DNA from 3 places in the Moellerella wisconsensis genome. Region 3 is predicted to be linked to each of the others. Evidence: predicted binding sites of a transcription regulator. Region 3 holds the regulator's gene; each other region holds the start of a gene.
The links. The regulator CRP, encoded in region 3, controls carbon source genes, mostly activating them, when cyclic AMP is high. The targets are predictions, from matches to a motif close to ATGTGANNNNNNTCACAT.

Region 1 (11,185 bases), 1.7 Mb from region 3:
TTAGCGCTAGATTTACCTTTGCGCGCGGGAGCAGGTGGTAATTCTCTAAAAGCTTTTACATTGGTATTTTGTCGAGCATATTCAATTAATTGCTGTAATGTCGCGGCCAATGGCTGCATAAAATCATCATAGCGAGTTTTCTTTTCACTTATTTGAGTTAAAACTGATTCCCAATGCGCGGTCATATCAGGTAATGTCGCCATATCAGGCAATACATGGATCAATGCACGTCCCGCCGGTGAAGCATGAATATAGCGCCCTTGTTTAAATAAAAACTGTCGCTTAAATAACAAGTCAATAATCCCTGCACGCGTCGCTTCAGTCCCTAAGCCATCGGTTTCGCGTAGCACTTTTTTTAACGACTTATCTTGTACAAAGCGAGCTATGCCGGTCATTGCAGACAACAATGTGGCATCGGTAAATGGCCGAGGTGGCTGAGTTTGTCTTTCAATTACCTCTCCATTTTCACACAATAATTGTGCCCCTTTTTTGACGATAGGTAACGGTGTACCATCATTCTCTGCATCGCGTTCTTTATTGCCCAAGACCGTTTTCCACCCAGCCTCAGCTAAAAATCGTGCTTTGGCAATAAATTTACCGCCTGCAATTTCTAACTCAATCACGCACTTACGATAAATCGCATCGGGCATGAACTGAATAATATACTGTTGTGCTATCAAGCCATAAATATTAGCTTCATGCTCAGTTAATTTAACCGCTGAGCTGCGTGCCGTCGGAATAATTGCATGGTGAGCATCAACTTTTTTATCATCCCAGCAGCGGTTTTTGTGATCAATTTCAGTTAATTCAAATTCAGTTAATGCGGGTCGATGGACTGAAATCGCATTAAGTACCGCATGACGTCCAGCAAAATGCTCATCGGGAAGATAACGGCTATCAGAACGCGGATAAGTAATTAACTTATGTGTTTCATACAAGCGCTGACAAACATCTAGCACTTCTTGCGCACTCAAGTTAAATTTCTTTGCCGCCTCAATTTGTAAAGCCGATAATGAAAATGGTAAAGGCGATATTTCTGACTCACGTTTATCTTGATATGAGGTGACATCTGCCGGTTGCCCACTGATCCGTGCCACCACATGCTCAGCCAGAGGCCGATGAGTTAATCGCCCTTCTTCATCTTGATAATCAATACAGGAGTCGCTTGGCTGCCAGACCGCCGTAAAACGTTCTTCATTGGGCGTAACTATGTGGGCTTTAACTTCAAAGAAATCTTTAGGTACAAAATTTTCAATATCTTCATCACGGCGCACCACCAACCCTAACACTGGGGTTTGTACTCGCCCGACAGACAGTACCCCTTGGTAGCCAGCACGTTGACCCAAAAGTGTATACGCGCGAGTCATGTTTATACCATATAGCCAATCTGCGCGGGCGCGAGCCAATGCAGAAACACATAACGGGATAAAGTCACGATTAGCACGTAATCGCTGTACAGCTCGCTCAACGGCTTGAGGGTTTAAATCGTTAATTAAACAGCGTTGAACTGCTTTTCTTTTTTCTGCGGGCAAATTGAGATAATCAAGTACCTCATCAACCAATAATTGACCTTCTCTATCTGGGTCTCCCGCATGAATGACTTCTGAGGCTTGAGATAATAATGATTTTATCGTATTCAGTTGCTTAGCGACCGAAGGTCTCGGTTTTAATTGCCATTTTTCCGGGATGATAGGCAGATCATGTAGCGCCCAACGCGCATAACGCGCATCGTAAGCATCTGGCTCCGCTTGCTCTAATAAATGGCCAATACACCAAGTGACCATTTGATTATCACCACACTGAATAAAACCGTCCCCCCGTTTATGGGGCTTCGGTAATATCTCTGCAATAGCCCGAGCTAAACTCGGTTTTTCCGCAATAAATAAACGCATAGCTTATTCAATAACATCGATCAAAGGCTGATTAGGTTGCTGTGGAATCAATCTTCCAATCGCATTTAACGTAATACCATGCTGCGCTGCCAGCGTGGTGACTTGATCCACCGCGTCAGGCTGTACCGCAATCAATAATCCGCCAGAAGTTTGAGGATCACATAATAGATCACGCTGTAAATCAGTCAATGGCGCTATCAAATGGCCATAGCTATCAAAATTACGCTGCGTTCCGCCCGGCACACAACCTTGAGCAATATACTGTTCAATATTTGGTAATTTAGGCACCTGTGAGAAATTAATTTGTGCCGCAACTTGCGAGCCTTGGCATATTTCACTTAAATGACCTAACAAACCAAAACCCGTCACATCAGTCATCGCCGTAACACCTTCAATAGCCGCAAATTCACTACCTATTTGGTTGAGTTGACACATGATTGTTGTTGCTAAACCACGATGTTCATCAGCCAACAGGCTTTTCTTTTCGGCGGTAGTTAATACGCCAATACCTAACGGTTTGGTCAAAAATAATTGACATCCACTGCTTGCTGCGCTGTTTTTCTTGATTTTAGCAGTATCGACCACACCGGTAACCGCTAAACCAAAAATCGGCTCTGGTGCATCAATTGAATGTCCACCTGCCAGTGATATGCCCGCATCTTTACATGCTGCTCGCCCACCTTCAATTACTTCGCGTGCAACTTCTGGCGCTAATTTATTGATAGGCCAACCTAAAATAGCAATAGCCATAATTGGTTTTCCACCCATAGCATAAATATCACTAATCGCATTAGTGGCTGCTATCCGACCGAACTCAAATGGAGAATCGACAATCGGCATAAAAAAATCCGTGGTGCTAATAATACCGATACCATTACCGAGGTCATACACCGCTGCATCGTCTTTAGTTTCATTGCCGACTAATAAATGAGGATCATGAAATTTAGCTTTTTCGCTGTGCAAAATTTGTTCCAATACTTTTGGTGCAATTTTGCAGCCACATCCTGCACCGTGACTGTATTGTGTGAGTCTAATATCTTGCATTTAAAGGTCTCCGGGTTCAGAAATAACTAACAAAATCGCTCATATCTGGTTGCTGAACTTTACTTGGTGCTTTTAATTCAGGCGTACCAAGATATAAAAAGCCAACAATTTTTTCATTTTCAGCGCAGCCTAATCCAGCTTTTACGATGGGATCTTCAGTCCATGACCCTGAACGCCAAATACCACCAAAGCCTTGAGCTAATGCCGCCATTTGCATGGCTTGTACTGTACAGCCCGCGGCAACCAATTGCTCCCAATCAGGCACTTTGGGATGCTCGACAATTTTAGCAATTACCGTAATAATCAGTGGCGCACGAAACGGAGCATGGCGCGCTTTTTTTTCTACTTCTGGGCCCATTTTCCCCGCAATCGCAGCTTGTTCAAGCAGTTGACTAAATTTAATTAATCCCTCATCTTGCATAACGATAAAATGCCATGGACGTAAAGCTCCGTGATCAGGCGCACGCATACCGGCGGTAAGGATATTTTGCAACGTCTCACCTGCTGGTGCCGGTGTCGTTAGGCGTGAAGCTGAACGACGATTCAATAAAAGTGTTAATGCATCCATCTATATCTCCATTTCGGGATAAACTATTATCGTAATTACTCGATGATATCGATTTATCACAGTAATTAATTTGAATAACCGTAGCGAATAACTGTACATATCAATATATTGAATTATATCATCTGTCGGTACAGAGAAACATGATGGCCGCATTTTATAATCATCTTGAAACTTTTTTTATGGATAAATCATCAGGTTTCAGACAGAAAAAGGTGTTCCTTGCCATTAATATGAGAAAAATTTTTGTAATATGGAGAGAGTATGCGCCAAATTTGGAACATTATCGCAACAGTCTTTAAATTTAGCTGGCGATTATTGAATTTTGCCCGAGAGCTATTTTTTAATGCTGTATTCATAGTGCTGATAATTATCATCGGCGCTGGGATTGTAATTTATAAATCAGATCAACAACCGGTAACATCTCAGCAAGGTGCGCTATATGTAGATCTACAAGGGATTGTAGTTGATCAGATCTCAAGCCCTGATCCACTTGGGCGTATGAGTCGCGAATTATTGGGCGCTTCTGCCAATCGAATGCAAGAAAATGCCTTATTTGAGTTAGTTGATACCCTACGTGAAGCTGCCAATGATAAAAATATTACTGGAATGGTGTTGCAACTAGATAATTTTGTTGGCGCAGATCAACCTTCATTAAATTATATTGGTAAAGCTATCAGTGAGTTTAAAGCCACAGGTAAACCAGTCTATGCACTGGGCAATAGCTATAATCAATCACAATATTATTTAGCTAGCTATGCCGATGAAATTTATCTATCACCGCAAGGTGCTGTCGGCGTTTACGGTTTTTCTACCAATAACTTGTATTACAAAACCCTGCTCGAGAAACTTAAAATTAATACCCATATTTTTCGTGTGGGTACCTACAAATCTGCCGTCGAACCGTTTATGCGCAATGCAATGTCACCCGAAGCGCGTGCGGCCGATCAACAATGGCTGGGAACTCTGTGGAATAATTATTTAACTACGTTAGCTAACAACCGCCAATCCACGCCAACAGGTATTTTTCCGGGAGCAGATGCATTACTCACCTCACTAAAAGCGGTAAATGGCAATAATGCGCAATATGCATTATCACAAAAGCTAGTGGATAAAGTGGTAACTCGCGAACAAGCTGAAAATGAAATGAAAGCTCACTTTGGCTGGGATAAAACCCAGCAGCATTTCAATTATATTAGTATTTATGATTATTCTCAGCAATTAGACCGCACCAGTACAGACTCAGCACAACAAGATAGCGGAAACATCGCGGTCATCGTGGTGCAAGGGGCAATAATGGACGGCCCGCAAACACCCGGTATTGCTGGAAGCGATACCATTGCCGCCCAAATTCGCAAAGCTCGACTCAACCCGGCGATTAAAGCCATTATTTTACGGGTTAATAGCCCAGGGGGCAGCGTAACTGCATCGGATATTATTCGCAGTGAGTTAGCCTCTACCCGCGCAGCTGGTAAGCCGATAGTGGTTTCTATGGGGGGATTAGCCGCTTCAGGTGGGTATTGGGTGTCAACACCGGCAAACTACATTATCGCTAGCCCGAGTACGTTAACTGGTTCCATCGGTATTTTCGGCGTTATCAACACCTTTGAAGACTCATTAAATTCGCTGGGAGTGTATACTGACGGTGTTTCAACGTCACCGTTGGCTGATGTTTCGCTCACCAAGGGGATCAGCTCCGAGTTTGGCGACTTAATGCAAATCACCATCGAAAATGGCTATAGCACCTTTATTAATTTAGTCGCTCAATCACGCAATAAAACCCCTGAGCAAATCGATAAAATCGCCCAAGGACGTGTATGGATTGGCGTCGATGCTAAGAATATTGGCTTAGTCGATCAGCTGGGTGATTTTGATGACGCGCTAGATAAAGCCGCAGAGCTAGCCAATATCACACCAAATAATGTTAAAATTGATTGGTTACGTCCAGACTTGTCATTGTTTGATTTAGTGATGTTAGAAATCACCGCTAAAGCTCAGGCGATAATGCCCGATACCTTGCATGCGCTGTTACCAGAACAAACTGTGACCGATATTCGTAAACAAGCCCAGTTTTTCTTAAAGATGAACGATCCCCAAAACCGCTATGCCTTTTGTTTAAACTGTGGAGATATCTATTAATTAACACATCTATTAATTAGCTTATATTAATAACTAACGTGTATTGGCGTTCCCAGTGTTCTAAAGCTGGGAGCGCTTAATTACTTGACTAACTTGCTAGCTCATTCCATTTTTATATACTCTTTTTAATTGAGTTTGCCGCAGCATCTCCTTCAATCCACTGGATTAAAATAACGCCAAATACGTCACCTTAATATTATTACACCAATAATTTGCATTTATTATCTAATATTTATACTGCATTCATTCTATAATCCAGATTAATTAGTTGTCTCTCTTCAGGTCGGATTTTCATAATGCAAAAAGATGTAGAAAAAAAATCAATTTATGTGGTTTATACTGGCGGCACTATTGGCATGCAACATTCTGCGTTTGGCTATGTCCCAGTCTCGGGACATTTACAACAACAATTAGCCAAAATGCCTGAGTTTCACCGGCCTGAAATGCCTTCTTTTACGCTTCGTGAACATCATCCTTTAATTGACTCTTCAGATATCACGCCCGAAGATTGGCAAATTATTGCCGATGATATTAACCAAAATTATGATAAATACGATGGTTTCGTTATTTTACATGGTACCGATACCATGGCGTTCACCGCGTCAGCATTGTCATTTATGTTTGAAAATCTGCAAAAGCCGATTATCGTGACCGGGTCACAAATCCCCTTGGAAGCCCTGAGATCTGACGGCCAAACTAACCTACTTAACGCGCTATATTTGGCCGCTAATTATCCGGTAAACGAAGTGAGTTTATTTTTCAATAATAAATTATTTCGCGGGAATCGCACGGTAAAAGCCCACGCCGACGGGTTCGATGCCTTTACCTCGCCAAACTGTTCGCCATTAATGGAGGCAGGAATTAATATTCGTAGCTTTGCTACCTGCCCCGCACCACGCGGAATTGGCGAGTTTATCACGCATAGGATCACCCCTCAGCCTATAGGCGTAATTATGCTTTACCCAGGACTATCAATTGATATTATCAATAATATTTTACAGCAACCGATAAAAGCTTTAATTATTCGTTCTTATGGCGTCGGTAATGCCCCACAACAGCCTGATTTACTACGCTTACTGCGCGAAGCCACAGAAATAGGCATTATTGTGATTAATCTAACCCAATGTATCTCTGGACGAGTTAATATGGAAGGCTATGCCACTGGGCATGCACTGGCTGAAGCTGGGGTTATTAGTGGTTATGATATGACCTTTGAAGCTACGCTGACCAAATTACATTATTTACTAAGCCAAAATTTTACTACTGCACATATTCGCGAATTAATGCAAAATAATTTACGCGGTGAATTGAGTTACGCTGATGACTAATAATGAGGACGATAACGTGAAATCTGCTCTACTTCTGGTTGATTTACAAAATGATTTTTGTTCAGGAGGTGCACTCGCCGTCCAGAATAGCGAAACAGCGATCGACATTGCGAATCAAGCGATTACCTATTGCCAACAGAACCATATTAACGTCATCGCTAGCCAAGACTGGCACCCTGCGACGCATTTAAGTTTTGCAGTCAATTCAGGAACTAATATTGGCGAATGTGGCTTACTGAATGGACGTCCACAAGTTTGGTGGCCCGTACATTGCGTACAAAACCAACCCGGAGCAAAACTGCATCCTCAATTAAACCAAGCTGCTATCGATGCAATATTTACCAAAGGTGAAAATCCACAAATAGACAGCTACAGCGCATTTTTCGATAACGATCAGCGCAGCCAAACCCAACTACATTCGTGGCTACAACAGCAGCAGATCCAAAAATTATTTATTTTGGGTATTGCGACGGATTATTGCGTTAAATTCACCGTGTTAGATGCATTGAGATTAGGCTACAGCGTGAAAGTGATTACCGATGGCTGTCGTGCCGTTAATTTAGCCCCACAAGATGGGCAACTCGCATTGCAAGAAATGGCTGATAATGGTGCTGCTCTGATCAATCTGGCGCAATTTTGTACACAAAATTAGCCAAAAAACTCTCTATACAAAGACAGCGGTTAGCTTAATAACCGCTGATTTAATTGCGCTTTTCTTTATACTCAAACTTTATATTTAAACTTAATGCTGAGCACTCGAGTCATTGTCCAGCGGCTTTAAGGTGGCTAACAGCGATTGTTGAAATATTGATTTCAGCTGCTGTTTGCTTTTCATGATGATAGTGCCATCTGTTCCCACCGTCATATGTTCGGGGTCGTGATTATGCCGCGACTGCCATAACAACACCATTTGCAAACTGTGGGCTTTTTGCTCAGCACTGAGAGCAACCCCATCTGGCCATTTACCTAACTCAACTGCGGTAACTAAACGTTGATAAATTTCTGGGGTCATAACAGAAAGCAACTGCTCGATATGCTGTGGATCTAATGCCTCAGTTTGAGTTTTACTCGCTGGCTCAGATAAATCTTGCGGCGCTACATCAGCCGATTTAGGTTCAAAACTCACATTCACTCCTTAACAAGCCAAAGCTAAATTATCCACCTTGACTTAAAATATTAGTTATTACCTATGTTTTAATATCGACGTATTTTCAATATTGGCCTATTTTAGTCGCCTGTGCTTAGTGTCAATACTCGCCATTTGGGCATAGCCCTCGTTATATAGCCCTCGTTATTACTTAATTCACACTCAAGCTGAAACGGTTAAGCCCGTATATTGCTTGTATGATCTGTTGATTATAGGGGCTGTAGATTCTATTTGCTGAACCTTCCCCCCCTTAATATCAATGAGTTACTCTGTTTTTTATTTAATTAACCATCGATCGATTTATTCTGATTGTCATCAGTAAAACGCAATGAGGCTGAATTAATACAATAGCGCTGCCCGGTAGGTTGTGGCCCATCAGGGAATACATGTCCCAAATGCGCATTACATTGCTGACAACGTACTTCGATTCGCTGCATACCCAAGCTATTGTCTTCAATATATTTTATCGCGGAGTCATTGACTGGCTGATAAAAACTGGGCCATCCGCATCCCGCATCAAACTTAGTTTCTGAACCAAACAGCGGCGCATCGCAACATAAACAATAATATATACCATCTTCTCGCAGGTGTAATAAGCGGCCAGAAAACGGTGGCTCGGTTCCGGCTTGTTGAGTCACGTAACGCTGGATTTCACTAAGATTGGAGAGATCAATTTGATTATCTTTAGTCTTGGACATTGCGGCACCTATATTTGTCAGTTTTTCTTCTGGGCAACTTTCAATTTTTGCTAACAACGAAAATTTGGCTAAACATGCGTATTAACGGGTGTTATCTGATTAATTTAATTAATTTCACTGAATTATTATCATTCCCGAACCCACTATCTCATGATATCGATTAATTACTTTTATATAATTAATTGCTTATATGTATTACAGTATATGGATTATCAGTATGGCTGTGATAAAAGATCGCGCTAATCATTAAATTAATCTGAGTTGAAACAAAAATTTAACAGAAAATTGTCAAATGCCATTCTAAACTAATTAGACGCTGCTTTCGAATTCTGTTTGTGACCTATCTCACATATATTACTGATAAGATCTTTAATTATTTTAATCTGCCCTGATAATACATTTTGGGTGTATTTACTCAAGAAAATGGCTGACAAGTAATCAATTAGTGTGTTCTGAATTGATATTTTGCAATAATTGACACGATTCCGCTTGACGGCTGGCAAGGTTTTGGTAAGTTTAAATACAACTTAATTCACTAAAAAATAGCTGGTGGAAATACTATGAGTATCAAAATAGGTATCAATGGTTTTGGTCGTATCGGCCGTATCGTTTTCCGTGCTGCACAAGAACGCTCTGACGTTGAAATCGTTGCAATCAACGATTTATTAGATGCTGAATATATGGCATACATGCTGAAATACGATTCAACTCATGGCCGTTTTAACGGTACTGTTGAAGTTAAAGATGGTCACCTGGTTGTTAATGGTAAAACTATCCGTTGTACTTCAGAAAGAGATCCAGCTAACCTGAAGTGGGACGAAGTTGGTGTTGATGTTGTTGCTGAAGCTACCGGTATCTTCTTGACCGATGAGACTGCACGTAAACACATCCAAGCAGGCGCTAAAAAAGTTGTGTTAACTGGTCCTTCTAAAGATGACACCCCAATGTTCGTTATGGGCGTTAACCAAAATACTTATGCAGGCCAAGAAATCGTTTCTAACGCTTCTTGTACTACTAACTGCCTGGCACCTCTGGCAAAAGTTATCAACGACAAATTCGGTATCGTTGAAGGCCTGATGACAACTGTTCATGCAACTACTGCAACTCAAAAAACAGTTGATGGTCCTTCTCATAAAGACTGGCGCGGTGGTCGTGGCGCATCACAAAACATCATCCCATCTTCTACCGGTGCTGCTAAAGCTGTAGGTAAAGTTATCCCAGAACTGAACGGCAAACTGACTGGTATGTCTTTCCGTGTTCCTACACCAAACGTTTCTGTTGTTGACCTGACTGTACGTCTGGCTAAACCAGCAACTTACGCACAAATCTGTGAAGCAATCAAAGATGCTGCTGCAGGCGAGCTGAAAGGTGTTCTGGGTTATACTGATGAAGATGTTGTATCAACAGACTTCAATGGCGAAAAACTGACTTCAGTATTCGATGCTAAAGCAGGTATCGCACTGAACGACAACTTCGTTAAACTGGTTTCTTGGTATGACAACGAAACTGGTTACTCAAACAAAGTTCTGGATCTGATTGCTCATATCTCTAAATAATAGCTAATTAGTTTTCAGAATATATTCGAGCCGCCATTATGGCGGCTCTTTTGTATCTACTTTATACTGCTCGAGCTCTATAGACAGAAATGTTATTTTTCTCTGTATTCCATGACCTTTAATTAGTACAACAATCCTGTTTGTCTAATCCTTAGGTTGTATGAATAGGCGAGTTATCATGAATGATAAAATTTTTGATTTACCGGTATTAAAACAGATCTCCCCTTACCTTAGTCAACGTCAGTTAGGCGAACTTCCGCTGATTGTAATTTCCCATCCTAAAGTACGCGGAGCTATTAGCTTCCAAGGGGCGCAATTAATTGCTTGGCAACCTAGCGGTCAGAAACCCTGTTTGTGGTTAAGTGAAAATAGTGAGTTTAAACCCGGCACGGCAATTCGTGGCGGTATTCCTATTTGCTGGCCATGGTTTGGTCCTGCCGGCACACCTAGCCACGGATTTGCGCGTATTCTGCCATGGGAATTTACCGCTCATAATGAACACGATGATGGGGTTATCCTCACTTTTACCCTGTCTGATAATGAATATACTAAAAAACTGTGGCCACATGACTTCACATTGATATTACGTTTTAAGCTCGGGGAAACCTGCGAAATTGAATTAGAAAGCTACGGTAATTTCAGTGCAACCTGTGCGATGCATAGCTATTTAAATATCAGTGATATCCAAAAAACGGCAGTCTATGGTTTAGGTTCACACTATTTAGATAAAGTCACTGATAAGCAAGAATATAATGCGTCAACACTGAGAGTTAATGGACGTACCGATCGCATTTATACCGAATCGGATGAGTACAG
Region 2 (11,185 bases), 1.4 Mb from region 3:
CTTCGGGGTCTAACGGTGGAAAGTGGTCTTTTTCTTGTACACAGGTAAATTGGAAGTTTTTTAACTGGTTATTTATTTTGCTATTGGCAGAGCAGCCTGATAGCCATATCGCTATCATTATTCCACTCAATGCTCGCCAATACTTCACTTTGCCTATCCCCATTATTGTGGTGCTTTCTTATATTCAAAGGTGCCATCCCATTCCGGTAATTCAGCAGGGGGAAGTGGAACGATTTTATCGATATCGGGGAATTTAGCTGTTTCGTCAGAAGCGTCGATTTCGTTGACTATTGATTCATAGCGGGCTGAGCGTTCTTGGTCTGGTTTAACTGCTAGGTAATAGTAATTTTGGGGTGTGGTATTAGGCTCAAATGCTTGATTAAGTTTTGAGGCAGCCCTTCGGAATCCATTTTTGATGGATCGTTGATAATTTGTTAGTGCGTCATCAAAATTTTTATCAACAGTATGTAAGTAAAAAGCTAAATTATATGCTGCTTCTCCGTTTCCTTGATTAGCCGCACATTCGAGCATTTTCTTACCAATTTCAGGGCGATAAGCCGGATTGTCTTTATCGGACAATCGCATAGATATTAGAATGTCACCAATCACACTTTGTGCCTCAGGACTGCCTAAATCCGCTGCTTGGCGAAAATAGGCTAAGGCTTTTGTGCGGTCTGCTATAACTCCATAGCCTGTATCAAGATAGTGCCCCATTTGGTAATAACCATAACTGATGTTTAATTTAGCCATTTTTTGGATAATATCCCAAACCTCTTGAGCTGAACCTTTTCCCTCAATCGGTGGCACCTTACCGTAACTGATTAAATTACTTAAATTAAGCATGGCTTTAGGGTGATTACGCTCTGCGGCTTTACGGTATAGAACACCAATTTGCGTATAATCTCTTTGATATTTATTGACTTTTTCAAGTTCACGAGCTTGTTTAAACCAAATATCCGCTTCCGGATCAACGGGAGGTAATGTGTCTTTTTCATACACGCAGGTGAAGGTTAAATCGGGTTCTGTTTTTTGAGTCATTGCTTTCTCTTTTTCTTCTACAGGTTTGCAGCTAGCAAGTAGCGCTAGAGCACACAGTAATAAACAAGGTTTAATTAGTGACATAATTTAATCCGAATTTTCTAACCCAATTGTTTTATCCTCAAAAGGGATAAGCGGACTTATTGGTTTTTGATTGCTATTTTTAATTTTTGCATTATCGCTACTAATATCAACCCAATTTTTAAATTCTGCCGTCAAATCATTTGATATGTTCCCAGTTCCCTTATGCATCCCCCACAAATGTTCCCGCAGTGGCTTAATAATCGGGAAAATATCTGTATCTTGCAGCACGACGGCAATTTCAGTATCAAATGCCATACTGCGTAAATTGATATTGGCAGAGCCTTGGATTAAAAAGGTGTCATCTACTAAGGTTAGCTTGCTGTGGACATACACCGATTGCCAGCGGTCAGAATCGGGCGAAACCAAGGTACAAATGACGCTCTTAAACCCGTCGATCTCTTCTTCTTGAATATCATCGGGTTCTACAACCTGAATGGGTTTGAGTAAGCTCTCTTGTGTGGAAACCATGATATTTTTAAAGGTGCCATCAAATGCTGCATGCTCACGCATGAGGTCACGGCGGCCTAACGTCTCTAGCATTTTATAGGTTTGGTAACCCCCCACGTGGTTGGAGTCGCCAATCTCTGCTTTCGTGGTGGAGTTCGTCACCACAAACAAATAGAACGGTGGCAGCTTTTCACCTTGCAGTTTAGGGTCGGTTGCAGCGGCCTCTGCAAAGCATTTATTTCGCTCCTCGACCATATTGCGTACATCCCGGCCAATTGACGATAACCGGAAATATTGATTTTCAAAATAGAGATAATTACGTGCATGTTTAACACCATGATCGTAAGATTTTAAAATATCGTATTCGTCATATTCCGGTTGAGTTCGGCAAATTTTACCCGACGTTGGAATTAATGGGTTTCGGGCTAAAAAGGTATAGCGTTCATTGAGTGTATCAATGAACTCAATGGTCGGCGTATATTGGCTGCGCATAAGAGACTTTCTTTGCTCTAACAGCTGAGAACCTTCATTACCCGTTGTAAAAAAACCTTCGGTTTTATTCCATGCGGTGACAAAGTTATCGCTGAGATCGCACAATACTTCGCCATACACACAGTTCGATGTATCTTGCCATGCTGTCGGGCCATCACGCCCTAGCCATGACATATCTTTATGTTGAGTAATTGAGTGTTTATCATCATCCCAATACTGCGAATGCATGTTGTGACCCATCACAAAGCCAATCGCTAATTCAGGATCTTCATAATCAATCAAAACCGCTTTTTGATGGTGAGTAGGAACCACTGCAAGGGCAGCTAAACGTAAACTGAATTCGATGTCATCACTGCCAAATTGGTGTTTGGTTAATTCAGCGACTTTGGTCAAGCGAGATGAGGGGTTATTTATCGCCATCGAGCGTGTACGAACCGACAAATTTTTAATTTGATTGGTTTTCGCACGATGTAACCACGCTTTATCAAATTGGTATTGTTTATCAGATTCATAGTCTAATTTAGCCCCTGCCGCGATAGCCTTTTCCATCGGAAACTCAATTTTTTGCCTTGGCGTGTAATGGGTCGATAATCGCCAGCCGGGTAAACTGGTTTCACCCAGCTTAGCTATCTCATCAAACCACACCAGAATGCGTACCTTCACACCTTCTTTGGCTTTTTGCTCAAGAAGCTCCGCAATATTAGGAAATTGCCCATCTCTAATTCCACTTGAGCGTTCAAAATACATGGATGGCTGAAAGCCCCATGTAATAATCTCAATACTTTTTTTCGCTTTACGAATGGCCTCCGCCACTGCTGCAAAGGTTTGTTTCCCATTCACGAGTGGGGTATATACAAATAAGCTCATGGGGTATTTGGTACGCTCAGGTATCCAACTGGGGGTCATTTGCAGCACCATACACGTTGATACGGGTAAGCGTAATTTTTGTTCGGTTGCCGGAATAGGTAATTGCACTGAGGCGGGGAATCCCCCAAATTGATTTCCTGACATGTTATTTTCTCTTATTCCATTCAGTCATAAATTGGGAAAGTCCGTCACTCCACGCCTGACCTATTCGTGAACTTTCACGCTCTTGGCTTGGTGCACTGGCTCGGAAACCCGCATGTGTTGGTTCATTCAGGCTTTCATCTTGTAGCTCAGAAGGTGGAACATCGATATCGTAACGATCTCCATTCAGTAAACGCAGTTGGTAACTATCTGTGGGAATATCATGGTCAATTTGGACATTACCTTGCGCATCACTCATACCTTTTAAAATCAGTGCTCCATTGGCATACAGCTCATACGGTTCAAACGCACGCGCCTTCATCGGACTCTGCGGAGAGGAGCTCAGTTGAAAGCGCAAGGTTTGTTTTGGCATTGATTGCGGAAACTGTGGATGAGTGACATCCATTGAAGCCGCTCCTTCAACCACCCAGTTTGTGGCTTTGACGGTTTGGTTGCTGGGGCTGCCGTACTCAATCTGCCCGCCTTTTAAACGAATATAAGCACCACCGCAGGTCAGCAATAACTCATCTTTAGCGGCGACGACAGTTTTACCGCCCGTGCTGGTGATGGTCATGTCTTTGAGTGAGGTGAGGTGCATTTCATCGCTTTGTGCTTGGATTTCCACCTTGCCTTTCGCGGCAAAGGCTTTGATACCCAAACTCTGAGCAAACAAGCTGATGGCTTGACCTGCGGCTAAGGTGATTTTTTTACCCACCGAGATATCCGCCTGTTTATTGGCAGTCAGGGTGATGTTTTCGCCGCTGTTAGCCTGTACGGTTTTTGGCGATGTTAGTGCTATCCCTGCGGGAGCGCTGAGTAGCATTGCGGCTTGTTGTAGCTCGTGAATCGATTGGGTCAATAGTGTTTGTTGGGCATTTAAATCGGCAAGCTCCGCTTTTGCCACCTCCGCCGCTTCACGTAGCGAACTGACTAAATTCAGCGCATCATCAAGCTGTTGTTTGGCTTCGCGCATATCCAACTGTTCAGAAGCGGCTTGTGTACGTAAATCGGTACTGATAAACAGCCCTTTCCCTGCTCGAATAGCGCCCCAACTGTCGGTGCGCAGTTCAAAACCGTCACCGCGTTTTTCACGCCCTTGATTAACTAAATGCCCTAAATTGAGTTGGGATTTTCCCCCGTATTCGGTACTGAGCTTGATGTGTTCTTCGCCGCGTTTATCTTCCATACGCAGCTTATTATTGGTTGGGGTACGAATGACATTGCGGGTATTATTTTTGTCAGTGATGTGATCAGGTCGGTAGGAGTCATGTAACGCATGGGCAATGTACGGCCTATCTGGATCGCCTTCATGGAAGGCAATCGCTACTTCCGTTCCTTGGATTAACGGAAAGTGGATGCCGTAGGTATCACCCGCATACGGTTTAGCCAGCCGTACCGGCATACTTTCATAACCTGTCGGCTTCTCATCTCGGTCTGAGTAAAATTTGACCCAATAAAACCCATGTTCATTTTGATGTGCGTAGATATCGTTGGTTTTGACACTGGTAATACGCGCCATCAACGTCCCTGCAATTACTGGGCGAGGCTTTAACGTGGGTCGCCAACACAACACTTCCGTATATGGCGCAGCATCAAATTGAATCACTAATGCATTGCTGCGACTGCCTGAAAAACGCAAACGTGTGATCAATATTTCGGATTGAAAATCGGTAGGTAACGTAGAAGGCAGTTGATTATCAGTAATTTTGAGGATCATTAACGGCGTCAGGGCAGGTGAATTACTTTTGCCTCGTAGCATTGTTTGACTTGCCAGAAAACGCTCATGATCTAAGCGTGACCAAAAGTGCGCAGACTCCACTTCGGGTTGGTATTTATCGCCGCGTTCAAGGTGGCGGGCCTGATAATGGTACACATCCCCGTAGTTAATATCATCGCCATCGCCTCGGGTCATATCGGTTTCAACAGACTGTAAAATTTGCGTGGCTTGGCGGTGATTGTAATCTTTGGTGGTGACACTGCGCTCCACTACTTGATGACGTAATGACAGCCCCCATACACTTTCTACGCCATTGTCATTCATGCCGGAGGGGCTATTTAGTGGTAATTGCAGGTCATACACATAGGCACGCTGGCTATCCCCAAAATGAATAATCTCGGTCTTTGTGTCAGCTTGAAGACTAAAGGAATAGAAAATCCCCACTTCACTCAATAAGCGCTCAATAAATTGCCAATCACTTTCATTAATTTGGTTAATTTGCTCCCGCTTGGGATATTTATGCTGTAAATGAAACTCAAATTCCCAGCCCTGAATTTGGTGTTCACGTAAGATAAGCTCAATCACTTCGGGTACGGATTGATTGAGAAAAAACCGATGTGAGCGCATTTGATGGCGTAATAGCGAAACAAACGGTTCGATGACAATTTGGTACTGGGCTTCATCGGCAGAGCCTGACCGCCGTTTAAAGTGAGTTATTACGCCATGAATACGTTTTTGAGGCTCATTCAATGTACTTAAGGCGGCTAATGGGGTGGTCGGTGATGAAAAGGTAAAATGGGCGGTGCGGCGAAGAAAGTGTTGCGCTTGCAGGTTTTTATCTGGGGACGTAAAAGTAATTTGATAACGATAGGTTTCACTAATCGCTTCTCGCCCGATGAAAGACTCAACATCTAATCGCGTATGGCAGTCTTGAATAGCCAGTTGATAACGGTTATGGGATTGAAGCGGTTTGGTGACAGTTTCGAATAAGCTCATGTCGTTTTCCTTTCAGGTAATTCGTGGCAACCGGAAATAAAACGCATGTGCTATGTGTCAGATTACCCACGTCAATATTAGACTATTTGCCTTAAGTTAACAGATTATGACTAATAAAAACAAACTTATCGTTATATTAATTTTATATGCAGGATATAAAAGATATTTATCTGGATGAGGTGGTGTGCTTATGATGTTTTATAAACTGTCATATTTTAATAAAATGAGAGGGTAGTAATTGGTTTATTGACCGCTCAGCGACATCAGCGACAGTGGAATAGTGGAATAGTGGAATAGTGGAATAGTGGAATAGTGGAATAGTGGAATAGTGAAATAGTGAAATAGTGAAATAGTGAAATAGTGGAATTTTATGATACCCAGTGAGACAAAAAACAGCATGAAAATAGGCCAATCTCATGCTGTTTTTTGGGTATGATATTTGCTGAGGTAACGCGAAACTAAACGATAGGCTACACGTTAAATAAAAAGTTCAGAACGTCGCCGTCTTGGACAATATATTCTTTACCTTCGGCACGCATTCTGCCGGCTTCTTTTGCACCTTGTTCACCGCGGTATTTGATAAAATCATCAAATGCGATAGTTTGGGCGCGGATAAAGCCTTTCTCGAAATCGGTGTGGATTTTTCCTGCTGCTTGTGGGGCTGTTGCACCGACAGGAATGGTCCACGCACGCACTTCTTTAACACCCGCGGTAAAGTAGGTTTGTAAGTTTAACAGCTCATAACCGGCACGGATAACACGGTTTAATCCCGGTTCTTCAATACCTAACTCAGCCATGAATTCATCGCGGTCGGCATCGTCTAACTCGGCAATATCTGATTCAACCGCAGCACAGACGGGGACTACAACTGAGCCTTCAGAAGAGGCAATAGCACGCACGGTATCAAGATAAGGGTTATTTTCAAAACCATCTTCATTGACGTTAGCGATGTACATGGTTGGTTTCAAGGTTAAGAAACTCAGATAGCGGATAGCCGCTTTATCTTCATCGCTTAAATCTAATGTACGTAACATGCCGGCATTTTCTAAATGTGGTAAACATTTTTCTAATGCTTCTAATTCGGCTTTGGCGTCTTTATCGCCGCCTTTAGCTCGTTTTTGTACGCGGTGAATTGCGCGTTCACAAGTATCTAAATCGGCTAATGCCAGTTCAGTATTGATAACTTCAATATCATCAGCGGGATCAACATGGCCAGCAACGTGAATGATATTGTCATTTTCAAAACAACGCACAACGTGGCCGATAGCTTCGGTTTCACGGATGTTGGTCAGGAACTGGTTACCTAAACCTTCACCTTTAGAGGCGCCTTTAACTAAACCTGCAATATCGACAAACTCCATCGTCGTCGGTAATACACGCTGTGGATTAACAATTTCAGCTAACTGATCAAGACGAGGATCAGGCATTGGCACCACGCCTGTATTCGGTTCGATAGTACAGAAAGGGAAGTTGGCTGCTTCGATGCCGGCTTTGGTCAACGCATTAAACAGCGTGGATTTACCCACATTAGGCAGACCAACGATACCGCATTTAAATCCCATAAGTTTGTCACCTTAGAAAAATAGAGAGGGCAGAGTTTTCTGCCCGTGGTTATGTTTAAACTCTTTGTACTGCAAATTGGGGCTGATTATACACAAAAATTCGCTATTCTCGAATACCGATCTTTTTGAGCCGCTAGGTGTAGAATATTCAGTAGGTTAACGGGTAGTACTCATGTTCAGGGTGTTTTATACGCTAGTTTACTATGCACCCGCTTTAAAGCTATGTAAGCGATTAATGGCTTTATCTATTCCATCCTGTAATAGAATGTCGGTACAACGTATAGACTCATCAATCGCATCGTCAATTAATGTTTGCTCGGAGGCAGGGGGCTTGCCTAATACAAAACCAACCACTTTGTTTTTATCCCCAGGATGGCCAATACCAATGCGTAAGCGATAAAAGTTAGGATTATTGCCAAATTTATTCTGAATATCTTTTAAGCCGTTATGGCCACCATTACTGCCCGCCAATTTCATTTTTGCCACTCCCGGCGGTAAATCGAGTTCGTCATGGGCAACTAAAATTTCATCGGGATTAACGCGATAAAAATTGGCCATCGCTAATACTGATTTGCCGCTTAAGTTCATAAAAGTGGTGGGAACCAGTAAACGCACATCTTGGCCGCACAGGTTGATACGTGCAGTATAGCCAAAAAATTTACTCTCTTCTTTTAAGCGCTGATTATGGCGTGCCGCCAGTTGATCTACATACCATGCGCCAGCATTGTGGCGAGTTTGCGCATATTCTGCACCGGGGTTAGCTAACCCGACAATTAGTTTTATGTTACTCACTGTTATTAAATCACTATTTTGCAGTTGTGGGCGTTAGCTCTAGTTTACCTCGCATTAGAGCGAAGTTCAAAATAGCTGTCATCTAGTGGCGGAATATTGGGAGGAAGATAGTTACTTGGGAAATCATTTTTGGCTGAATAGTTTGATAATAATGATGCTTTAGTATCAAAAATAGACCAAATATAGCATTGAAAATTTATTGCTTGTGAGCACCATCGCAAACCTTATTTATTTTGTGGTTATAATGTAATCAGGTAAAAGATTATTTTTGACTATTACGTTAAACATTACGTTAAACGTGGCATTAAATATGACGTTAAATTTTCCTTTAGGCTGATGGGCAGGAGGTAAAGTATGAAACGTAAAACGGCGTTCATATTAGGTAATTTACTCATGGGCTGTGGTTTAGTGGCGATGATAGGCAGTATTGCCGTGAATTTAGCCTCACATGTATTTGATATGGGTTGGTCTGAGCTAATTACCAACGGCTCATTATTTGGTTTGTTTATTGGCGCGATGGTGTGGTTACTTGGCGCTAAAATCGGTGGGCGAGAAACAGTAAGTGATCGTTATTGGTGGTTAAAAAATCATGATGATAAGTATCGTCGCGATAAACATCGCTATCTATAAATATAATTTATGAATTACGTTATGCGTTTTAGACAATTATGCTCATTGAACGCGCCTTAGTGAGCCGATGAATGCGTTGAGAGATAGACAATAAAAACCGCTAAGTTATAACTTAGCGGTTTTTTATTGGACATTCTCACGCAATTAACACTCTGCCTATAATTCACGATAAAAACCTCGTATTAGACAGCTGAACTTAGCGACACTTGCGCGAGATGACCTGCGCTAGAGTGTCAGTTCTTAGTGCTCAAACATCGCTGAGATTGACTCTTCATTGCTGATGCGGCGAATGGCCTCAGCTAACATACCCGAAAGAGTCAATGTACGAACTTTGTTTAGTGCTTTTATTTCAGGAGAAAGAGGAATGGTGTCACAGACAATCACTTCATCGATCACTGAGTTTTTAATGTTTTCAACAGCATTACCAGAGAAAATAGGGTGAGTTGCGTAAGCAAATACACGTTTAGCACCACGTTCTTTCAATGCTTCAGCCGCTTTACACAGCGTGCCACCGGTGTCTATCATGTCATCTACTAAAATGCAGTCACGGCCTGAAACGTCACCGATAATATGCATAACTTGAGAAACGTTTGCGCGAGGGCGGCGTTTATCAATGATAGCCATATCAGTATCGTTTAGCAGTTTAGCGATTGCACGAGCGCGAACAACACCACCAATATCAGGGGAAACAACGATAGGGTTTTCCAGATTTTTCTGGAGCATATCTTCCAGCAAGATTGGGCTACCGAATACGTTATCTACAGGTACATCAAAGAATCCCTGAATTTGTTCAGCATGTAGGTCAACGGTTAAAACACGGTCAACACCAACGCTGGATAAGAAATCGGCAACAACTTTAGCGGTGATTGGTACACGGGCAGAACGTACGCGACGATCCTGTCTTGCATAACCGAAGTAAGGGATAACAGCGGTAATACGACCAGCAGATGCACGGCGCAATGCATCAACCATAACAACAAGTTCCATCAAATTGTCGTTAGTTGGTGCACAGGTTGACTGAATGATAAAAATATCACCACCGCGAACATTTTCATTAATTTGAACACTGACTTCACCGTCGCTAAAACGACCGACAGCCGCGTCTCCAAGATTAGTATAAAGGCGGTTTGCAACACGTTGTGCTAGTTCCGGTGTAGCGTTACCAGCAAAAAGCTTCATATCGGGCACGAGAAAAACCTCAGGCTTGCGTCCAGAGAGATATTGTTGACCAACTTAGCCAAGGCTTATTGGTTCAATACACGGGTTATCCCAGCGCGGAATCTGTGCAATGGTGATTCATTAACCCCTCGGGCAATAAACCCCTGCACCCACGATGGGGCTTCATTATACACCTTAATGGCTTCAGCTTGTGTTTTAAACTCAGAAAAAACACAAGCGCCAGTTCCAGTCAGGCGAGACGGAGCATATTCTAACAGCCATGAAACGAGCTGTTCAACCTCACGAAAACGTTTTCTTGCGATCGGTTCGCAATCATTTGCGTACGGAGCCAGTAATAATGCGGCTAAACAGCGTTTTGGAGAATTTCGATTTAATTTTGGATCTGTGAAGATTGTCGGGGTTGGGATCTCAATTCCGGGATGTGCGACCAAATACCATTTCTCTTCGGGGTCAGCGGGGGTTAATATTTCACCAATTCCTTCGGCGAACGCTGCATGTCCTTTAACAAATACCGGGACATCTGCCCCTAATGCTGCACCGAGCTCCGCCAGTGTCTCATCTGAGATCCCCGTTTGCCAGTGATAATTAAGCGCAATTAATATTGTTGCGGCATTTGATGAGCCGCCACCAATACCCCCGCCCATTGGCAGAATTTTCTTTATCGCGATATCTGCGCCAAAAGGCGCCTGTTGTGAGCAATGCTGTTGGCAATAATTTTGTAATGCATAGGCCGCTTTCAAAATCAAGTTATTGCGCGGCTCGACGCCAGGCATATTGGTTAATAACCGCAATTGATTATCTTGACGTGGGGTTACGGTAATCTCATCACCGTAATCAAGAAACTGAAATAGCGTTTGTAATTCATGATAGCCGTCTGCACGGCGGCCCGTGATATACAAAAATAAATTAAGTTTTGCCGGGGAAGGCCAAGTTAACGTCATTTGTTTAGTGTCCAACTATCCATTTTCAATTTAATACGCTGTTCGCCTTGGCTTAGCTCTAGTCGGCTCGGCAAACTTGGCTGAGTTTGGGTATCATACGCTAAATAATCTAACTGCCAAGTGACCCCATTTTGGGTAAAAGTGATTGATTTGAGCAGGTGATTTTCATCTAACGTATAGTGGGTTGCACGGCCAGGTAAACCAATCAGCCAAGGCGTGAGGTCATTAATCGGAATTTCCATACCGGTTAGCTGATAAATTAATTCTGACGGTACATCGCTCAAATGTGTTTTACCGTC
Region 3 (11,185 bases):
TTAATTAATTAAACATATTATTTATCAATAGAATAATTCAAATTTGGCACATGATTATCGTGCAATTATTCCTTATTATTTACGATAAGGAATAGATAAGGTTGTGATTACTGTCACACTAAAAGAATAAATAATTCCTTACTATCGCCGCAATATTACGCATTAGGAGCAACAAATGGCAATCGATCTGAGCAAAATGGTGACAGAAAGTCGTAATCCGGCCAGTGAGAATATTGATCAACTTTCAACGCTGGATATGCTGAAAGTGATTAATCAAGAAGATAAAAAAGTGCCACTCGCGGTAGAGTGTATTCTGCCGAACATCGCCCAACTGGTTGATAAAGTTGCAGAGGCTTTTCACCAAGGCGGACGACTAATCTACAGTGGTGCAGGCACATCTGGCCGCTTAGGAATTTTGGACGCTAGTGAATGCCCGCCAACTTTCGGTACACCACATGAACAAGTTATTGGTCTCATTGCAGGCGGCCACCAAGCAATCTTACGTGCTGTAGAAAATGCCGAAGATAACCGCGAGCTGGGTCAAGCTGACTTAGAAAAGATTGGGTTTAATCAACGCGATATTTTAGTTGGTATCGCTGCAAGTGGACGCACACCTTATGTTTTAGGCGCGATGGACTATGCTCGCTCAGTGGGGGCAACCGTTGCCGCTATCAGCTGTAATCCAGATAGCCCAATGGCACAACAAGCCGATATTCCACTCACGATTATCGTCGGACCTGAAGTTGTTACTGGCTCATCACGCATGAAAGCAGGCACCGGACAAAAATTAGTTCTCAATATGATAACCACGGGTGCCATGATCAAAATGGGCAAAGTGTTCGGTAATTTAATGGTCGATGTTGAAGCCACCAATGCCAAGCTGATCGAACGCCAAACGCGCATTGTTATGGAAGCAACCGAGTGCGATCGTGAAACCGCAGAACAGGCCTTACAACAATGTGAACGCCACTGTAAAACTGCGATTGTCATGATCCTCACCGGGCTAAATGCACAACAAGCGAAACATTTACTATCCGATAATCACGGTTTTATTCGCTCAGCGCTCAGCGCAGACCAACAGTAAAATCCGACAATCATCCGCGGTGAGGAATATCATGGCGAAAATAACTAATGAAATGTTATTGCAGATCTTACAAGCAATAGGCGGCGCAAATAACGTCAAGCAGTGCGGTAACTGTATGACCCGCCTGCGCTTAACGCTACAAAATGAACAATATGTTGATAAAGCAGCGATTAAGCAAATTGACGGCGTGCTTGGCGTGATTGAAAGCGACCAACAATTACAAATTGTCTTAGGCCCAGGAAAAGCTCAAACCGCGGCTGAAATGATGAATCAACTATTGGAAACAGCTTCGCAAGATGATGCGCCAATAACCGAACAAAATCAGGATCTAAACTCTTTAGCTTCAACCAATAAACAGCAACTAAAACAGAAACAAACCACCGCAGTTCACCGTTTCTTATCAAAATTTGCGACTATTTTTACACCACTGATCCCTGGTTTTATTGCCGCAGGATTATTATTAGGTATCGCCACCCTTATCAAGCAAAGTGTTTACCCTCAGGGATTACCCGACGATCCTGCGGCTCATGGCCATCTTGTGCATTTGATCCTCTATATGTCGATTTTTGCCAAAGGATTATTTAGTTTCCTAGGAATTTTAATCGGTTACAACGCACAAAAAGCTTTTGGTGGCAGTGGCGTTAACGGTGCCATTATTGCCTCAATCTTTATGCTGGGCTATAACCCGGAAATCGCCAGTGGCGTATTCTCCGGCATGAGCACCTTTTTTGGTTTAGAGATAGACCCTCGCGGCAATATTATCGGGATTTTAATTGCCTGTATTTTCGGAGCATGGGTAGAAAAACAGGTCAGAAAAATTATCCCGGGCAATCTCGACATGATTTTAACCTCCACGCTCACTCTATTGATTGTCGGGGCAGTAACCTATGTTGCAATTATGCCTATCGGTAGTTGGTTATTCAGTGGAATGTCATGGTTATTTATGCATCTCAACAGTAACCCGTTTGGCACCGCGATACTGGCTGGGTTATTCTTAATTGCCGTTATGTTTGGTGTACATCAAGGGTTTATTCCGGTATATCTGGCTTTAGTTGATGCTCAAGGCTTTAACTCACTGTTCCCAATTTTAGCCATGGCTGGCGGTGGACAAGTCGGAGCGGCTATCGCTCTATACGTCAAAGCCAAAAAAAATTCGTTGCTGCGTAACCAAATTCGCGGGGCAATTATTCCTGGTTTCTTAGGTATTGCTGAACCACTGATTTATGGCGTCACATTACCGCGTGTTAAACCGTTTATTACCGCTTGTCTTGGCGGTGCAGCAGGGGGATTCTTTATTGGCCTTGTTGCTTGGATGGGGCTACCGATGGGACTAAATACCGTATTTGGTCCATCAGGCTTAGTTGCTATTCCATTGATGACCTCAGCCAGTGGTGTTTTTGCCGCAATGAGCGTGTATGTCATCGGGTTATTAATCGCGTATTTATGTGGCTTTATTTTCACGTATTTCTTTGGCAGTAAAAATACCGATTTAACCTAATATCGTGATAACAGAGAAGGAACAATAAATAAGGTTCCTTCTCTATCACCGACACTATTCTAGCCAAATTAATGGTACACACAGCGCAGTAAATAATCCCATCATAATATTAAAAACAAACCATGCTTGGCGGCTTCGAAGAAAACGGCCGATTAATGCACCACTTGCCATCCAAATTAACCCTGCCACCAAATTTACACTGATCATCGCAATGCTCATGACCACAATCGATGAAAAGAATTGATCGCCTGCTAAGCTATAACTACCCACTGCGCCTAATCCCATCAACCATGCTTTAGGATTCAAAAACTGCAATAATCCGCCCTGATACCAAGTCACAGGCCGCGATAGATTTGATTCTGTTTTAACTGGAGCATAATTTGCACTGGCTGTTTTCCACGCTAACCACAGTAAATAAACACTGCCTGCAATTTTCATCAATAAATGCAGCGCGGGATAAATCAATAATAAGGCCGCAACGCCAAAAGCCGATAAATACAGAATAGATTGCATTCCTAACATAATACCCACGAGTAACATTAAGGTTCGGCGAAAACCATAATTAGCCGCGGATGAGGTTAATAACACGTTATTCGGTCCCGGTGTAATTGCAGCAATAAATAAAAACGTAAGCAGAGAAAAAATTAGCCCGATAGTCATGTATAATCCTTATTCTATTGTGCATATACCGGACATACCTCAAGATGTGGGTATATTTGCTATTATAGCTTCGCGGCTCATCACCGCGCGCGATAAGAGCGGTCATCTGTCCGCTATTATTAAAGCAATAAATGACATTGCAAAATGCGTAATAAATAGGCCGGATCAAACATCAGCGAACCGGATATCATCAACAGTGTTTGCCCCTTTCTTAAGTACGCTATGGGAAACAATGCTTGCATGATTTAAAAATAACAGTATGTTATCCGCCTCACAAGAGCGCTAATAATTTAAATTAAAAATGTTATGCCAGAGAATTTTCGCCCGATAAACTGGGCTAAAAACCCACATTTACAGACACTTTTACCCCGAATTTTTAGACGGACGCCAAACATTAAACCCGTTTGGCAACGCCTTGAACTTCCGGATGGCGATTTTATCGATCTCGCATGGAGTGAGCCGCCTGTTGATGCGATTAACAAACCACGCTTAGTCATTTTCCATGGACTTGAGGGCAGTTTTAACAGCCCTTACGCACACGGTATGCTAGAAACAGCTCAAAAACATGGCTGGCTGGGGGTGATCATGCATTTTCGTGGCTGCAGTGGAGAGCCAAATCGCCAACAACGGATTTACCACTCTGGAGAAACTAGCGATGCGCGCTATTTTTTACATTGGCTAACCAAAACTTTTGGTAAAGCGCCAACTGCGGCTGTCGGATATTCACTCGGTGGTAATATGCTCGCGTGCTATTTAGCGGAAGCAGGCAATCAAGCCGAATTAGATGCTGCCGTCGTTGTTTCTGCACCATTAATGCTGGAAGCCTGTTCCCTGCGAATGGAAAAAGGCGTTTCACGCTTTTATCAACGCTATTTATTAAACGGGCTTAAACGCAATGCAACGCGCAAATTAGTCCGTTATCCGGGATCATTACCGCTTAATTTAATTCAATTAAAGAAATTAAAGAAAATCAGAGATTTTGATGATGTGATCACCGCTAAAATTCATGGTTTTTGCGATGCCGATGATTATTATCGCCGTTGTAGCGCCCTTCCTCGGTTACCACAAATCACCAAACCAACATTAATTATTCATGCTAAAGACGATCCTTTTATGGCACCAGAAGTAGTACCTAATTTAGCGTTATTACCTGATAACATTGAATATCAAATGACTGAGCATGGTGGGCATGTGGGATTTGTTAGTGGTACATTCAAGCGCCCAGAAATGTGGTTAGAACAGCGCATTCCACAATGGTTATCTCCTTATTTGGATAAAAAATAATTATGATTATTCCATGGCAAGATATCGCAGCTGATACGCTAGAAAGTTTGATAGAAAGTTTTGTTTTGCGCGAAGGTACTGATTATGGTGCACAAGAAAAATCGCTCGAACAGAAAGTGAATGATGTAAAACGGCAGTTAGCCGCAGGAGAAATTGTGTTAGTCTGGTCAGAATTGCATGAATCGGTTAATTTTATGCCGAAAGATCAATTTCGCCCGTAATTATTCACAGCACTCTGTCACTGTCTAATCACCGATTTTACCGATAGAGCAACCTGTGGAAGCGTAACAGGGAGTCTCCATTAATGTCGCAAAAACACCCAATTATTGCCGTCACTGGTTCAAGTGGTGCTGGTACAACCTCAACTAGCGTAGCTTTCCGTAAAATATTCAATCAATTAAATATCAGCGCTGCTTCAATTGAAGGTGATAGTTTTCACCATTATACGCGACCTGAAATGGATATGGCCATCCGCAAAGCCCGTGAGCAAGGCCGCCATATCAGCTATTTTGGCCCTGAAGCTAATGATTTTTCGTTACTGGAACAAACCTTAGTTGATTATGCTAAAACGGGCACTGGCCGCAGTCGAAAATATCTACATACCTACGATGAAGCCGTCCCTTATGGCTTGCAGCCGGGAATTTTCACGCCATGGGAACCATTGCCCGACAATACGGATATTCTTTTTTATGAGGGCCTACATGGCGGTATTGTAACGCCGGAGCATAATGTAGCACAGCACGTTGATCTATTAGTTGGGGTCGTACCAATTGTTAACTTGGAATGGATTCAGAAATTAATTCGTGACACGACAGAACGGGGTCATTCTCGAGAAGCAGTGATGGATTCAGTGGTGCGCTCAATGGGGGATTATATTAATTTCATTACTCCCCAATTTTCTCGCACTCATATCAACTTTCAACGTGTTCCGACAGTCGATACCTCCAATCCATTTGAAGCCCAAGCCATTCCTTCACAGGATGAAAGTTTTATTGTAATCCGCTTTAATGGCTTATCACATATTGATTTTCCATACTTATTATCGATGATCAACGGATCTTTTATATCAGCAATGAACACTATTGTTGTTCCGGGCGGTAAATTAAGCTTAGCAATGGAATTAATAATGACGCCATTAGTCGAAAAATTAATAAGTGGTAAGAAATAATAATTAAATTGATGCCCTCTTTTATTAAAAACAGTTTATTGTTGATAATTTATTGTGATGGGCATCAAACTTTAAAAAAGTTTAGTAAAAATAAAATTTATTTTAGATTTCTAATTTCAAAACTGTGAGTTACTTTTACCGCTTTTTCTAACATCATAGAAACAGAACAATATTTATCAGCAGAAAGTTTTACTGCTCGTTCAACCATTTTATCGTTTAAGTCATTACCGGAAACAATAAAATGAAGATTAATATAAGTAAAATAACGTGGTATTTCTTCACGACGCTCAGAAGTTAATTTAACTTCACAATCAGTCACTTCATTGCGTCCCTTTTTTAAAATAGATACCACATCAATCGCGCTACATCCGCCAACCGCCATTAAAACCATTTCCATTGGGCTAGGTGCTTTATCTCCAGAATTACCATCCATCATTAATTGATGGCCTGATGCTGACTCACCTAAAAAAGAAAGACCTTCAACCCACTTAACTCTTGCTTCCATGATAATACTCCGCCATATAAATTGATTTTATATTAACTAAAAGACTACCCTTTCATATAATCGCTGGCAATCTGATTACAGATTTATTAAGCTGAAACGAGACAACCAAGACTTTCAGTAATTAATATGTTAAAAATATAAACTGCTAAAACGGGGTAAGATCAATACCGAACAGTATAGTTAAATATATTATATGATTAATATTAACTTGCCTCATTGGGCTTATTAATATGTTAAGCTACTGACTTTAAGCTAACCCACTCAATAAAATTATATTTATCGAGTTAGCTGCAATAACATACAGAGGATAACGCGAATGATTCTCGGCAAGCCACAAACAGACCCGACTCTTGAATGGTTTTTGTCACACTGCCATATTCATAAATATCCATCCAAGAGCACACTGATCCATCAGGGTGAGAAAGCAGAAACACTTTATTATATTGTAAAAGGTTCTGTGGCTGTTTTAATTAAAGATGAAGAAGGCAAAGAGATGATCCTCTCCTATTTAAATCAGGGAGATTTCATCGGTGAGCTTGGGTTATTTGAAGAAGGGCAGGAGCGCTCAGCATGGGTACGTGCCAAAAGTGCTTGTGAAGTTGCTGAAATTTCGTATAAAAAGTTCCGTCAATTAATTCAGGTTAATCCTGATATTTTGATGCGCTTATCAGCACAAATGGCAAGCCGTCTGCAAACCACGTCAGAGAAAGTAGGTAACTTAGCTTTCTTAGACGTAACTGGCCGTATTGCGCAGACACTACTAAGTTTAGCCAAACAACCTGACGCTATGACCCATCCTGATGGTATGCAAATTAAAATTACCCGTCAGGAAATCGGCCAGATCGTGGGATGTTCCCGTGAAACCGTCGGCCGCATTTTAAAAATGCTGGAAGACCAAAACCTGATTTCTGCGCATGGAAAAACAATTGTGGTCTACGGAACACGATAAACATATTCAATGCCCAGTAATACCCGTGTATTAGAACATTCTGTAATACAGACTGTAGTACAAAATGTAGTACAAAATATGCGTGATAAAACATTACGATTTATCACGTTACAAATCGCCATTGAGCTGCGCGTATAAAATTAATTGTTCAATCTACGCCATAGCAAATCAATCGGTGTCAGAGATAAACCAGTGCTTATCATCACGATAGCACTGGTTTATTGTCAAATAACAAATATTTGCATTTTTATGCAATTAAACCTGCAATTGCCAGCTCCAATTTTTTCATGCCTTCTGTAATATCTTCAGTAGGAATAATCAGTGATGGTGTAAAACGTAGAACGTTTTGCCCGGCATTTAGCATCATTACGCCTTCATGGGCGCAAGCTTGTAATATCTCTTTCGATTTATTTTTCAATGGCCCAGTTAATTCCGCGCCAATTAATAAACCTAAGCCTCGGATCTCATCAAATACGGCATATTTGCTATTAATCTCGTGTAGATAATTAATAAATAACTGGCGGCGAACTTCAACGCCCTGTAAAACGTCAGGCGTATTAATAATATCAAAAGCCGCATTACCTACTGCGCAGGCCAATGGGTTTCCACCATACGTTGTTCCGTGAGTTCCTGGCCCCATCGCTTGTGCTATTTCTGCGGTAGTTAACATAGCACTAATCGGGAAGCCACCACCTAACGCTTTAGCTGTGGTCAAAATATCTGGAGTAATACCATAATGCATATAAGAGAACAATTTACCTGTCCGTCCCATACCACTTTGAACTTCATCAAAAACTAATAGCGCTTGATTTTCATCGCACAACTTACGAACACCCTGCATAAACTCAGTAGTTGCAGCAATAACCCCACCCTCACCTTGCACTGGCTCTAACACTACAGCACAAGTATGATCATCAATTACCGCTTTTAATGCCGCTAAATCATTAAACGGAACATGAACAATATCCGCAGGTTTAGGGCCGAATCCATCAGCATATTTTGGCTGGCCACCCACGGAAACTGTAAACAGTGTGCGCCCGTGAAACCCTTGTTTAAAGGCAATAATTTTTGTTTTATACGGATTGTGTTTAGTGATCGCATAATGGCGTGCCAACTTAAAAGCCGCTTCATTAGCTTCTGCGCCCGAGTTGGCAAAAAATACTTTTTCAGCAAAAGTGGCAGAAATTAATTTTTGCGCCAACGTTAACGCAGGTTCGTTAGTAAAAATATTACTAACATGCCATAATTTTTCGCTCTGCCGTTGAATAGCTTGGGTCAGCGCTGGATGACAATGTCCTAAAGCTAGCACAGCAATACCACCGGCAAAATCAATATATTGCTTACCTTGTTGATCCCAAACTCGGCTACCTTGCCCTTTAACTGGAATAAACTCAGCGGGTGAATAGATAGGCAACATAACCTGATCATAGGTTTGCCGATTTACTAAATTTGCTGTTCCTACCACTGATTCTGTCATAGCGCTCACCTAAATAGCCCTTAGCTAAACTGTATTGTTTATCTCAAATGAAAATATAATCATTAAATATGAATAAAAAATCAATAAAGGGCAACTAATAAATCAATAAAGTAAGATTTAATTGAACATAGGGGGGCTTATAGGAAGTGAACAACAGAGAACAAATAGAGAATTTTGCCATTGTTCATTGATTAAGGGCAGCCAATGAACTAAAAGCCATAGGCTGCACTACTTAGCATGAAGATAAATTTAATTAGTATTTAAGAAAATTACTTAATAATAGGTGGCCCTGTTCACTTAAAATACTTTCAGGGTGAAACTGTACGCCTTCGATAGGCAAGGTTTTATGGCGAATGCCCATAATCTCATCGATATCACCGTTATTTAACGACCAAGCTGTAACCTCAAATGCAGCAGGTAATGTCTCCGCCGCAACCACCAAGGAATGGTAACGAGTCACCGTTAATGGCCGGTTAAGTCCTTTAAATACACCCTGTTGATTATGGTGGATAGCCGATGTCTTACCGTGCATAACTTCACGTGCCTGAACTACCGATGCACCAAAAGCTTGCCCAATCGCTTGATGACCAAGGCAAATTCCAAGAATCGGGATTTCACCAGCAAAGTGTTTAATCACTTCCAGAGAAATTCCTGCCTCATTAGGCGTGCAAGGACCGGGTGAAATAACGATGTGTGTAGGTGCAAGTTGTTCAATATCTACAAGAGTAATTTCATCATTACGCTTAACAACCACTTCTACATCTAGCTCACAAAAATACTGATATAGGTTATAAGTAAATGAATCGTAATTATCAATAAGTAACAGCATATTAGCCTATCCGACTGATTTTTTATCATTATTTTAGTGGCCACTGACATGAAATAACGGCTCTGTCAATTAGGCGACCGGCTAAAAATGGCCAGAAATTATTATAAGGCGGCTATCATAGCACAGCCTGACGAGGAAAATAGCCCATTTAAATCAATGATACTATTTTTCACTGAATAAAAACTTCATGTAAATCATATGGCTATATATTACAAAATTATAACAACGTGACTATAACGGCCCCGATCATAGAAAAAATTCAACAAATCAAACCGTTATTGTTCGATAAACTTTAATCTATTTTCAAGATGAACGAAAAATAGAGAAAACATGAGATTAATAAGTTAATAAATAAAACGGTGAATAACAAAAGCAAGAAAAAACAGAGAAATGGACAAAAATAATATTCAACAGCAGATGAGATATTACCTTCACCTGCTGACTAAAATAATTTAATAAAAATTAAGGTTTTTTAACCACTTGAGCAGAAATAATGGTTATTGGTTCAACGGGAACATTTTGATATGGACCAACATTTTCAGTTTTCACTTTAGCTATTTTATCAACCACATCCATACCTTTAACCACTTTGCCAAATACAGCATAGCCAAAGTCGCGCTGGCCATGATCTAAGAAGGCATTATCCGCAATATTGATAAAAAATTGGCTGGTAGCACTATCTTTACTGGTAGTTCGCGCCATAGCAACGGTTCCACGCAAATTACGCAAACCATTATCGGCCTCATTTTTAATCGGAGCTCGGGTTTGTTTCTGTTGTAATTCTTTATTAAATCCACCGCCTTGGATCATAAACCCTGGGATCACTCGATGAAACGTCGTACCGTTATAATACCCCTCATTGACATATTGCATAAAATTATCAGTAGTCACTGGCGCTTTTTTATCATTTAATTCTAATTCAATGTCACCCGCAGACGTAACTAACTTCACATAAGTCTCACCTGCTGCAACCGCCATAGAAGAAACACTAATAGCACAGACCGCCAGTAAAGGCATAAAAATACGTTTTAACATTAAAGATCCCTTTATTATTACCCAATAATCTATTAATCAACTAATTCTAGAGCGAGGCTAAAAATATTGTCGAAGATTTACCTTTATTTACGCCATTTACGCCAAAAAGCCATTATTACGACAATAAATAATCTTCGGCTATTTTGACATAAAAAAAAATAACTTATCGCCTGAAAAACAGCGTAATAGATAAAAAATAGTTATCAAGCAGATAAACGTGCAACAATAACTAAAACAATCTTTGTTTGTCTGTTTGCCTATCGTTATAATCGCCCAGCCTTTTGAGCCAAACTCAGGGAGAATCATCATGGCCATTAAAAACCATAATTATCATATGACAAAATTTGTCATTAGTGCACCCGACATTCGTCACCTTCCTAACGATACAGGAATTGAGGTGGCATTTGCTGGCCGTTCGAACGCAGGAAAATCCAGTGCGCTTAATACACTGACGCAACAAAAAAGCTTGGCCCGTACCAGTAAAACTCCGGGAAGAACCCAATTAATTAACTTATTTGAAGTTGAAGAAGGTGTTCGTTTAGTCGATTTACCTGGCTATGGTTACGCAGAAGTTCCCGAAGCCATGAAACGTAAATGGCAGCAAGCATTAGGGGAATATTTACAAAAAAGAGAATGTCTTAAAGGATTAGTGGTGTTGATGGATATTCGCCATCCACTGAAAGACCTAGATATGCA

Region 1: gapA (glyceraldehyde-3-phosphate dehydrogenase) is a predicted target of CRP. The motif match lies at 9,147-9,164, and genes of this name have one in related genera.
Region 2: pth (aminoacyl-tRNA hydrolase) is a predicted target of CRP. The motif match lies at 8,340-8,357, and genes of this name have one in related genera.

Annotation. Positions count from the first base shown of each region.
Region 1 covers NZ_CP093242.1:1,932,102-1,943,286, forward strand. The annotation lists gene MNY66_RS08565 (DNA topoisomerase III) at 1-1,892, opposite strand, end outside; gene selD (selenide, water dikinase SelD) at 1,896-2,936, opposite strand; gene MNY66_RS08575 (NAD(P)H nitroreductase) at 2,953-3,504, opposite strand; gene sppA (signal peptide peptidase SppA) at 3,766-5,640, shown strand; gene ansA (asparaginase) at 5,937-6,968, shown strand; gene pncA (bifunctional nicotinamidase/pyrazinamidase) at 6,985-7,620, shown strand; gene MNY66_RS08595 (YeaC family protein) at 7,711-7,980, opposite strand; gene msrB (peptide-methionine (R)-S-oxide reductase MsrB) at 8,400-8,813, opposite strand; gene gapA (glyceraldehyde-3-phosphate dehydrogenase) at 9,374-10,369, shown strand; gene MNY66_RS08610 (D-hexose-6-phosphate mutarotase) at 10,548-11,185, shown strand, end outside.
Region 2 covers NZ_CP093242.1:1,648,815-1,659,999, forward strand. The annotation lists gene MNY66_RS07425 (SEL1-like repeat protein) at 1-148, opposite strand, end outside; gene MNY66_RS07430 (SEL1-like repeat protein) at 163-1,122, opposite strand; gene MNY66_RS07435 (phospholipase D-like domain-containing protein) at 1,126-3,072, opposite strand; gene MNY66_RS07440 (DUF2345 domain-containing protein) at 3,074-5,782, opposite strand; gene ychF (redox-regulated ATPase YchF) at 6,253-7,344, opposite strand; gene pth (aminoacyl-tRNA hydrolase) at 7,546-8,136, opposite strand; gene ychH (stress-induced protein YchH) at 8,491-8,766, shown strand; gene prs (ribose-phosphate diphosphokinase) at 9,007-9,954, opposite strand; gene ispE (4-(cytidine 5'-diphospho)-2-C-methyl-D-erythritol kinase) at 10,011-10,886, opposite strand; gene lolB (lipoprotein insertase outer membrane protein LolB) at 10,883-11,185, opposite strand, start outside.
Region 3 covers NZ_CP093242.1:263,190-274,374, reverse strand. The annotation lists gene murQ (N-acetylmuramic acid 6-phosphate etherase) at 176-1,084, shown strand; gene murP (PTS N-acetylmuramic acid transporter subunit IIBC) at 1,116-2,582, shown strand; gene MNY66_RS01135 (LysE family translocator) at 2,637-3,242, opposite strand; gene MNY66_RS01130 (hydrolase) at 3,549-4,526, shown strand; gene MNY66_RS01125 (YheU family protein) at 4,529-4,747, shown strand; gene MNY66_RS01120 (phosphoribulokinase) at 4,831-5,694, shown strand; gene MNY66_RS01115 (OsmC family protein) at 5,792-6,199, opposite strand; gene crp (cAMP-activated global transcriptional regulator CRP) at 6,516-7,148, shown strand; gene MNY66_RS17925 (hypothetical protein) at 7,158-7,286, shown strand; gene argD (bifunctional acetylornithine/succinyldiaminopimelate transaminase) at 7,396-8,625, opposite strand; gene MNY66_RS01100 (aminodeoxychorismate synthase component II) at 8,879-9,454, opposite strand; gene ppiA (peptidylprolyl isomerase A) at 9,917-10,489, opposite strand; gene yihA (ribosome biogenesis GTP-binding protein YihA/YsxC) at 10,797-11,185, shown strand, end outside.